DNA from 3 places in the Bradyrhizobium sp. CCBAU 45389 genome. Region 3 is predicted to be linked to each of the others. Evidence: predicted binding sites of a transcription regulator. Region 3 holds the regulator's gene; each other region holds the start of a gene.

Region 1 (3,271 bases), on a different contig from region 3:
CGCGCGCCATTGCCTACATGAAGCGGTATCACGCCAGCGGCGCGCTGATCGTGCTTGATGTCGATCGGTTGAAGCCGATCAACGATTCCTTCGGCCACGCCGCCGGCGACGAGGTGCTCAAGGCGATTGTCGCGACGCTGACGCGGCAGGTCCGCGCCTCCGACGTGGTCGGCCGGCTCGGTGGCGACGAGTTCGCGCTGCTGTTGTGGAATCTCAACGAGACCGATGCCAAGGCGAAGGCCGCGACCTTCGAGCAGGCGATCGACGAATTGTCCTTCGTCTTCCGCGACCAGAACGTGACGGCGGGGGCCTCTGCCGGCGTCGCCTTGCTCGGTCCGCACTCCGACGCAGGCCGTGCCTTGGAAGAGGCCGATGCCGCCATGTATGTGCGCAAGGCGCGCCGCCGGCACGAGCCGCCGATCGGGCTCGTCAGCAGCGAGCGCTAGAGCACGATCCGGACCCGAAGGGTCGCGTCAGCGCAGAGTGCGTCGCGGTTTTCCCTTGCGACAAACGCGGAACGCGTTTGCGCGGAGATCGTGCTCAAGCCAAAAGGGATCAGAGGGTCGCGAGATCTTCCGGCACGTTGCCGAATTTGCGTAGCAGTGTCGCGTCGCCGAATTCGCCGGTCATGGGATCGCCGCTGCGGCTGAAGGCGACCGCGCCGATATGGCCGGCCCCGCGCGCCAGAATCTCGGCGCGCCGGAGTGCTGCCGATGAGGACTGACACTCTTCCGCCGCGCCTGCGACGGGCGATCCGTCGGCATCGATCAAAAAGGGCATTGCAACGTAGTAGGTCACATCCGACATGGCGTTGCTCCAATGTTGAAACTAAGCGGCGCTGCTCTTGCTCCGCATCTTGCTGCGCGAGGTCTCGGGAATGCAGCCGGCGGAAATCGCTGCCTGCAACTCTTCCAGCTCCGCCTCCAGATACTCGTTGGCCATGATCAGCGCCTTGATGGTGCTGCGCAGATTGCCGTCGCACATCGCGATCGCCTGATCGCAGGCCTGTTCATAGTGGCTGTTGTCCGAAAGGGCGGGTGCCGGCATCTGCGTTGTCCTTGTGAGTTTTCCTTGGGCGTTTCCTGGGGCGTTGGTGCAGGAATGTTCCTATTTTGTTCTTTTTGAGTCAAGCGGATTCAGACGCAGTGAGGCGTCGCGATCGCGCGGGACGCGATCAGGCGATGATGTCGGGCGTGATCTGGTCTTCGATGAACGCGATGCGGTCGCGCAACAACAGCTTGCGCTTCTTCAACCGCTGCAGCCGCAATAGGTCGGGGGCAGGCGATTGATGCAGGGCATCGATCGCGGCATCGAGATCTCGGTGTTCCTGCTGCAACCGGGTGAGCTCGGCTTCGAGCTCACGCTCGTCTTCATGGGTCATGTCTGCGGTGGCCGAAAACCGAATAGGCGTGTGATCTGGGCTGTGGATGCCCTATGGAAATTATCGTCCTTGCGCGGCGTGACCGCAAGCGATCTCGGGCTGCCGCGCACCGATCTCCCGCAAGATATTTCAACGGTGCGCCGCGGCGCTGCGCAAGCGCATTGATATCATGGATTTTTCCCGCGCGGTTCCGTACTCACGCTTCATTACATATGTATTTTCAAAAATGACGGTGGGACGACGGATACCCATCGACAGAACGAATCGGTGATGTAGACTTCGCTGTCCGGATCGAATCCTGAGGTTCAACCCTACCGAGGAGGTTTCGAATGACAATTCAGGCACATCTTGTTGAATTGGAGCGGAAACACAAACTTCTCGAAAACGAATTGCACGAAGCTCTCGTGCACCTTTCAACAGACGACCTGCAAATTGTTGAGTTGAAGCGCCGGAAGTTGATGGTCAAGGACCAGATCGAGCGTCTGAAGCAAGGCGATACGCTCCACTAGTAACCCCCGTAACAGTGTTGAGTTGATCGTACCCTTTCAGGCAGGGATGAGAGCCTTTGCGCTCATCCCTGCTGCAAGGGTGCGAGAGCCCGCGCAATCATCGTTGTGGGAGCCTAGATCTCTGCGAGCTCGGCGACGTGATCGGCGATCGCGAGCGAGGATGTCAGCCCCGGCGATTCGATGCCGAACAGGTTGATCAGACCTGCGACGCCGTGATCGCGCGGCCCCTGCATCAGGAAGTCCTGCGTGGCGACAGCCGGCGGCACGATCTTCGGCCGGATACCCGAATAGCTCGGCATCAACGCGCCGTCGGGCAGCGTCGGCCAGTACTTGCGGATTGCCGGATAGAAACGCTCGGCGCGTGACGGGTCGACCTCGTAGTTGATCGTCTCGATCCATTCGACGTCGGGCCCGAAACGCGCCTGCCCTGCCATATCCAGCGTCAAATGCACGCCTAACCCACCGGGCTCGGGCACCGGATAGATCAGGCGCGAGAACGGCGCTTTGGCGTTGCAGCTGAAGTAGTTTCCCTTGGCGAGGTAGGCCGGCGGAATCCGGTCCAGCGGCATGCCGTCGATGTTGCGCGCGACCGTCGTCGCCGCGAGTCCCGCAGCGTTGACGAGCAGGCCGCATTGCAGCGTCATCGGCGCTTCGCCGCCGGCCTCGACTTCGATCACGCCGGCCGCCGCCTTGGCGCGGACCAGCGGAGTGTGAAACGCGAAGGCGGTGCCTGCTTCCTCGGCCTCGCCGCGCAGCGAGAGCATGTAGGCGTGGCTGTCGATGATGCCGGTCGAGGGCGAGAGCAGCGCGGCGTCGCAGGCCAGCGCTGGCTCCAGCGCGCGTGCGGCCTCGCCCGTGAGCAGCTGCATGTCGAGCACGCCATTCGCCTCGGCGTGCGCCTTGATCGATTGCAGCTTCTCGGTCTCTTTCGCATTGGTCGCGACGATCAGCTTGCCGCAATTCTTGTGCGGGATGCCGCGCTCGCCGCAATAGCGGTAGAGCGCGTGCTTGCCGCTGACGCACATCCGCGCCATCCAGCTCCCGGCGCGATAGTAGATGCCGGCATGGATCACCTCGCTGTTGCGCGAGGAGGTGATGGTGCCGATGGCCTCGGCCTCCTCGAGCACGATCACCTCGCGCCCGGCCTGGGCGAGCTTCCGGGCCACCGCAAGCCCGACCACGCCGGCTCCGATGACGATGCAGTCGACCTTATCCATGGTTGTGCAGGACGTCGGCTGGAAGCGCCGGGGCCAATGAACCTGAGAACGAGGGCCCGGGGCCGTTTTCCGTTAAGGAAGCATTTATCATGTCAGGGCAATTGCCGTATTTGGCGTCACATTTTTCTGTTGCGCGTACAGGCGTTTACCCGATCCAAACCCGC
Region 2 (3,271 bases), on a different contig from region 3:
ACTTCCGCGCCGACGGCCGCGAGCGCCAGCGCTGCGGCAAAGACCGCCATACCCAACAGGAGACGGAGGCGCCTGCGCGCCACCGCCTCGCGATAGGCAGCATTGAGCACGGCGAGCTGCTGCTCGGGGAGGATCGAAACCGCTGTCGTCATCGGTCGAGGAGGGTCCGGTCAAAGAAAGAGCCGGGTCCAGGGACCCGGCTCCAGTGCATCGTCCCTAAAACTCAGGACGCCTTCTTCTTACGCAATGCATCGACGAACTTGATCAGCTCGATCGTGCCATCCCAGTCCTTGGTGGTGGCGGGATGGAAGCCCTTCTTCTGGCCGTCGGAGAGACGGTCGAACGCGGCCTTGTCCTTGGCCGGCGCGTCGAAGAACGCCTTGGCGATGGCGGCCTTCGCGTCTTCCGGCAGGTCCGAATTGTAGGCATAGGGGCCGTTGATGATCGGCGCCGACTTGTGGATGATCCGGAAATCGTCCTTCTTCATCGCCGAGCCGTCGGCGTTCTTCAGCATGCCCTTGGTCAGCATCTGCGCCAGCGTGGAATCGTCGTCGCTGGTCCACTGGTTGGCGGCAACGTCAACCGTGCCCTGCGCCAACGCGAGCATCGCGTTCTCATGGCTGCCGGTGAAGACGACCTTGCTGAAATAGGTGTCGGCATCCGGGATGCCCATCTTGTCGAGCTCGAAGCGCGGCACGTTGTTGCCGGAGGTCGAGTTCGGGTCGACGAGGCCGAGGTTCTTGCCCTTGAGGTCGTCGATCTTCTTGTAGGCGCTGCTCGCCTTGACGAAGAACACCGAGTAGTAGCCGGTCGAGCCGTCGGCGTTGATGTCGTTGGCGAAGGCGTCGGTCTTGACACCGGTCAGGCGGGCGCGGGCGAACGAGGCGGAGCCATAGCTGGCGATCTGGATGTTGCCGGCGCGCTGGCCCTCGATGACGGCGGCATAGTCGTTGGCGATGCGCAGCGTGACCTTCACGCCGAGCTCCTTGGAAAGATAGCTCACGAACGGCGCCCAGCGCTCAGTGACACCAGAGGCGTTCTCGGCCGGAACGACCGCGAAGGTCAGTTCGGGATACTTTGCTTTCCAGTCCTCGGCGGAAGCCGAAGCGGTGAAGGCGAGCGCGGCAGCGCCGGCAAGGATTAATCTGCGAGTGATCATGATACCCTCTTCATCGGTTGGGGTCGGTTGACGCAATACTGGCAACAAAAGATGCGGCGTGGCTCAGGCGGCCGCGGCGGTTCCGAGCGCCGGCACGCCCTCGGGCGCCGGGACAGGCACGCCACCCATGACGTCGGCGGCTTCGAGGTCGTAGAGCTCACGCGCGACATGATCGGTCAGTGCGGACGGTGCGCCGTCGAACACCACCCGGCCGGCGGCCATGCCGATCAGGCGGTCGCAATAGCTGCGGGCGAGATCGAGCGAGTGCAGGTTGCAGAGCACGGTGATGCCGAAGTGCTTGTTGATGCGCAAAAGCGCATCCATCACGATCTTGGTGTTGCGCGGGTCGAGCGAGGCGATCGGCTCGTCGGCGAGGATGATGTCGGGCTGCTGCACCAGCGCGCGGGCGATCGCGACGCGCTGCTGCTGGCCGCCGGAGAGCTGGTCGGCGCGCTGGGCAGCGAGCGCGGCAATGTCGAACTGCTCGAGCGCGGACATTGCCAGCGCCTTGTCCTGCTCTGGCCATATCTGCGACAGCGAGCGCCAGGCCGGCATGGTGGCAAGGCGCCCCATCAGGACGTTAGTGAGAACGTCGAGCCGGCCGACCAGATTGAACTGCTGGAAGATCATCGCCGAGCGGGCGCGCCACTGCCGCAATTCCTTGCCGCGCAGCGCGGTGACGTCGGTGCCGTCGAACAGGATGCGTCCCTCAGTCGGCGTCACCAGGCGGTTGATGGTCCGGAGCAGCGTCGACTTGCCGGCACCGGATCGTCCGATCACACCGACGAATCCGCCGGGGGAGATTTGAAACGAAGCGTCGTCCACCGCGGCTTTTGCGCCAAAGCGGCACGTCAGACCTTCAACCACCAGCATGCAGGGCTCCAGAGTAGCTGGGACCCACCGCTAACGCCGGCGCTTAACACTTGTGTGACATGCGCATTGCGGTGCGGCGATCCTACACACCTCATCCCCTGTCATCGCCGCGTCATGACATTGTCATCGAGCCGCTCGAAGAGGATTGCCCGCCCTCGAACGTTCGGACGCAACATGGCCGGCAAGGTGCTTTCGGTCCAACCGACCATCGACGCTTCCTCGAAGCTCCATGAGACGAGGCTCGGTGCCTACACCGAGGTCGGCGCGCGCACCATCCTGCACGAGGTCACGATGGGCGATTACTCCTATGTCGTGAACGATTCGCAGATCACCTACACCACGATCGGAAAGTTCTGCTCGATCGCGGCGATGACGCGCATCAACCCCGGCAATCACCCGATGCACCGCGCGACGCAGGCGCATTTCACCTATCGCTCCAGCGCCTATTTCGACGGCGAGAGCGACGACACCGAGTTCTTCGACTGGCGGCGCCGGCATCATGTTCATATCGGCCACGATGTCTGGATCGGCCATGGTGCGGTCGTGCTGCCGAGCCGCAACATCGGCACTGGCGCGGTGATCGCGGCCGGCGCCATCGTCACCAAGGACGTGCCGGCCTACACCATCGTCGCCGGCAATCCGGCGCGGATCGTGCGGCGGCGGTTCTCGGAGGAGATCGCGGGACGGCTTGCAAGGCTCGCCTGGTGGGACTGGGATCACGACAAATTGCGTGAAGCCCTGCCCCATTTCCGCAAGCTCGGGATTGAAGATTTCCTCGCCACGTATGAAGCACGGGCAGGCTCCCCTCGCAGCAGCAAGAAAAGCGCAATCGCGTGACAGACATTTTCCTTGAAGGCGGCCGGGCCCTGATCGGCACCGAGATCGTCGAAACTTCGCTTGTTGTCTCTGGTATCGATATTGCCGAGGTCGACGCCTCCCGCGGCCGTGCGCGGCTCGCGATCGATGCGCGCAACCTGCTGGTCCTGCCCGGCATCGTCGATCTGCACGGCGATGCCTTCGAGCGGCAGATGATGCCGCGCGCCGGCGTCGACTTCCCGATCGACGTCGCGCTCGCCGACAGCGACCGTCAGGCGATCGCCAACGGCATCACCACCGTGTTTCACGCCACGACCTGCTCGTGGGAGCCGGGCCTGCGCAGCGCCGACAACGCACGCGGCCTGATGGAGGCGATCGAGCGGCAGCGCCCGCAATTCGCCGCCGACACCCGCTTCCATCTGC
Region 3 (3,271 bases):
TCGCTCTCGGGTGGCCAGCAGCAGCGCCTCTGCATCGCGCGCACCGTCGCGGTGCGTCCTGAGGTGATCTTGTTTGACGAGCCCTGCTCGGCGCTCGACCCGATCTCGACCGCCAAGGTCGAGGAGCTGATCCAGGAGCTGTCCGAGAACTACACGATCGCGATCGTCACCCACAACATGCAGCAGGCGGCGCGCGTCTCGGACAAGACCGCCTTCATGTATCTCGGCGAGCTCATCGAGTTCGACGACACCAGCAAGATCTTCACGTCGCCGAGCGATCGGCGCACGCAGGATTACATCACCGGCCGGTTCGGCTGAGGAGACAGGACATGGGTTCTGAACATACCGCAAAGGCTTTCGATACCGACCTCCAGGAACTCACCCGCCTGGTCGCCGAGATGGGCGGCATCGCCGAGCGCATGATCGTCGATTCCGTCGGCGCGCTGATCCGCCGCGACGTCGCGCTCGGCCAGCGCGTCGTCACCACCGACGCCGATCTCGACGCGCTCCAGAAGCGCATCGAGGAGCGCGCCGTGCTCACCATCGCCCGCCGCCAGCCGATGGCGGTGGATCTGCGCGAGATCGTCGGCGCCATGCGCGTTGCGACCGATCTCGAGCGCATCGGCGACCTCGCCAAGAACATGGGTAAGCGCGTCGCCGCTCTGGAGACCGATTTCCATCCGCTGAAGCTGTTCCGCGGCCTGGAACACATGACCGACCTCGTGCAGCAGCAGGTCAAGTCGGTGCTGGACGCCTATGCCGCGCACGATCTGCCGGCGGCGATGGCGGTGTGGAAGGGCGACGAGGAAGTCGACGCCATCTGCACCTCGCTGTTCCGCGAGCTCCTCACCTACATGATGGAAGATCCGCGCAACATCTCGTTCTGCATCCATCTGATGTTCTGCGCCAAGAACATCGAGCGGATCGGCGACCACGCCACCAACATCGCCGAGACCGTGTTCTACATGATCGAGGGCCAGGCCATCACCGACAAGCGGCCGAAGGGCGACATGACGACCTTCGCCACGACGGTCCCGAATACCTGAAGACTTAAGGAGCGACGAGCCGATGGGCGCACGCATTATGGTGGTTGAGGACGAGGAAGCTCTCACCGAGCTTCTCCGCTACAACCTCGAAGGCGACGGCTATGACGTCGAGACGGTGATGCGCGGCGACGACGCCGACACCCGCCTCAAGGAGCACATCCCCGACCTGATCGTGCTCGACTGGATGCTGCCGGGCCTCTCGGGCATCGAGCTGTGCCGGCGGCTGCGCACCCGCCCCGAGACCAAGCAGCTTCCGATCATCATGCTCACCGCGCGCGGCGAGGAGAGCGAGCGGGTGCGCGGGCTTGCCACCGGCGCCGACGATTACATCGTCAAGCCGTTCTCGGTGCCGGAGCTGCTGGCGCGGGTGAAGGGCCTCCTGCGGCGCGCCAGCCCCGAGCGGCTCGCCACCGTGCTCGCCTATGGCGACATCGAGCTCGACCGCGAGAAGCGCCGCGTGGCGCGCTCGGGCCGGCCGATCGATCTCGGTCCGACCGAATATCGCCTCTTGGAGTTCTTCCTGGAGCATCCAGGCCGCGTGTTCTCGCGCGAGCAGCTGCTCGACAGCGTCTGGGGCCGCGACATCTACATCGACGAGCGCACTGTCGACGTTCATATCGGCCGCCTGCGCAAGCTGCTCAATCTCGGCCGCGAGCAGGACCCGATCCGCACCGTCCGCGGCGCCGGCTATGCGCTCGACGACCGCTTCGCGAAGGCCGAGCAGACGTAAGCTGTTTTAGAGAGCTGCCGCCACAACATCGGTGTCGTCCCGGCCTAGTGCGCAATTGCGCACGGGGGCCGGGACCCATAACCCCAGGGCGTAATTGTTGTGCAAAGAGGGTAACTCCGAGTCTTTGTAACCACGTCTGCCGGTGGTTATGGGTCCCGGCCTTCGCCGGGACGACAGCGGAGTGTGTTGAGCCGTCGCCATGCGACGGCTGCTTCTTGATCTCAGAACAAACTCAGCGCGTGCCCGGCTTTGCCGGCGCGCGACGGCGGTCCGCCGCGGGCTGATAGGCCACGCGCGAGTGCTGGGCGCAGTAGGGCAGGCCGGAGAGCGCCTTGCCGCCGCAGAAGAAGAAATCCGGGCTCGAGGGATCGCCGACCGGCCAGTGGCAGGTCGCCTCGTTCAATTCGAGCAGCGACAGCCGCTGGCTCATCGGCACCACGTTGTCGTAGGTGACAGGCTCCGCCTCGACCTCGACCTCGAAGGCCTGCGCCAGCGCGGTGTTGCCGCGCGCAATGGGGCGGCTGACCCTCATCATGTGCTGAGCGGGACGCGCCTTGCGCGGCCGGGGAGCTGCCGATGAGGGGCTCTTGGCGCGGCCGGACAGGCCGAGCCTGTGCACCTTGCCGATCACGGCATTACGGGTCACGTTGCCGAGCTCGGCTGCGATCTGGCTGGCCGACAATCCGGCCTCCCAGAGCTTTTTCAGCTGCTCGACGCGATCGTCGGACCAGGTCAAAACCGTCATTGCACCCTCTTCCCTCGCCGTGCGGCTGCCGTCCTGGCGCCTTGCGGCGAATGCCTAAGCCTCGAAAAACCCGTGCCGCCAGAATCCCTTAAGGCTCGCCGGGCGTAACCAGAACGCCCGAACGTTTACGCCGGTACATGAGGACTTAGAGGATCAGAACTGCTGCACGAGATGTCGTATCTGACAAGCCAAACGCTACAATATGGCGTGACTCACGCGCAAGAGTCAGCCGACTCGCTTCCACATGTTCCGTGGCAAAAACCCTGCAAATCCGGCACCGCAAGACTACGGATTCAGCGTTTCGCGAGGCTTTCGGGCGGCATTGACACCCGTTCTCCCCGGCATAAGATAGTGTCACGTGCCGCCCTTAAAAGGCGGCACGTTTCGTTTTCCGGGCCGGTTGATGGTGCGCTGCGTGAGCGCGTTCAGGCCGTCCGCAACATCAAGTGATCGTCATGACGAACAGCGCCGCGCCGCATTTGCTCCCCGTCTTCGCCAGGGCCGACCTCGGTTTCGAGCGCGGCGAAGGCTGCTGGCTGATCGCGACCAATGGCGAGCGCTATCTCGATTTCACCTCCGGCGTCGCGGTGAACGCGCTCGGCCACGCCCATCCCGCGCTGGTCAAGGCGTTGCAGGAGCAGGCGACAAAACTCTGGCACATGTCGAACCTGTTCCAGAGCCCGGACGGCGAGAAGCTCGCCGCACGTCTGTGCAATGAGAGCTTCGCGGACCTCGTGTTCTTCTGCAATT

The links. The regulator PhoB, encoded in region 3, activates phosphate uptake and scavenging genes when phosphate is short. The targets are predictions, from matches to a motif close to TGTCATNNANCTGTCAT.
Region 1: the regulator PhoB is predicted to act here: its motif matches at 1,608-1,624, upstream of XH79_RS17130 (YdcH family protein).
Region 2: the regulator PhoB is predicted to act here: its motif matches at 2,143-2,159, upstream of phnC (phosphonate ABC transporter ATP-binding protein).

The regions. Positions count from the first base shown of each region.
Region 1 covers NZ_LBIY01000087.1:53,294-56,564, reverse strand. Annotated here, with positions in the region: gene XH79_RS17150 (GGDEF domain-containing protein) at 1-446, shown strand, start outside; gene XH79_RS17145 (hypothetical protein) at 556-807, opposite strand; gene XH79_RS17140 (hypothetical protein) at 829-1,047, opposite strand; gene XH79_RS17135 (YdcH family protein) at 1,175-1,381, opposite strand; gene XH79_RS17130 (YdcH family protein) at 1,711-1,890, shown strand; gene XH79_RS17125 (NAD(P)/FAD-dependent oxidoreductase) at 2,004-3,107, opposite strand.
Region 2 covers NZ_LBIY01000092.1:141,360-144,630, forward strand. Annotated here, with positions in the region: gene phnE (phosphonate ABC transporter, permease protein PhnE) at 1-152, opposite strand, end outside; gene phnD (phosphonate ABC transporter substrate-binding protein) at 224-1,159, opposite strand; gene phnC (phosphonate ABC transporter ATP-binding protein) at 1,223-2,032, opposite strand; gene XH79_RS23205 (chloramphenicol acetyltransferase) at 2,207-2,869, shown strand; gene XH79_RS23210 (alpha-D-ribose 1-methylphosphonate 5-triphosphate diphosphatase) at 2,866-3,271, shown strand, end outside.
Region 3 covers NZ_LBIY01000073.1:19,730-23,000, forward strand. Annotated here, with positions in the region: gene pstB (phosphate ABC transporter ATP-binding protein PstB) at 1-318, shown strand, start outside; gene phoU (phosphate signaling complex protein PhoU) at 330-1,046, shown strand; gene phoB (phosphate regulon transcriptional regulator PhoB) at 1,069-1,776, shown strand; gene XH79_RS08895 (GcrA family cell cycle regulator) at 2,009-2,521, opposite strand; gene XH79_RS08900 (aspartate aminotransferase family protein) at 2,977-3,271, shown strand, end outside.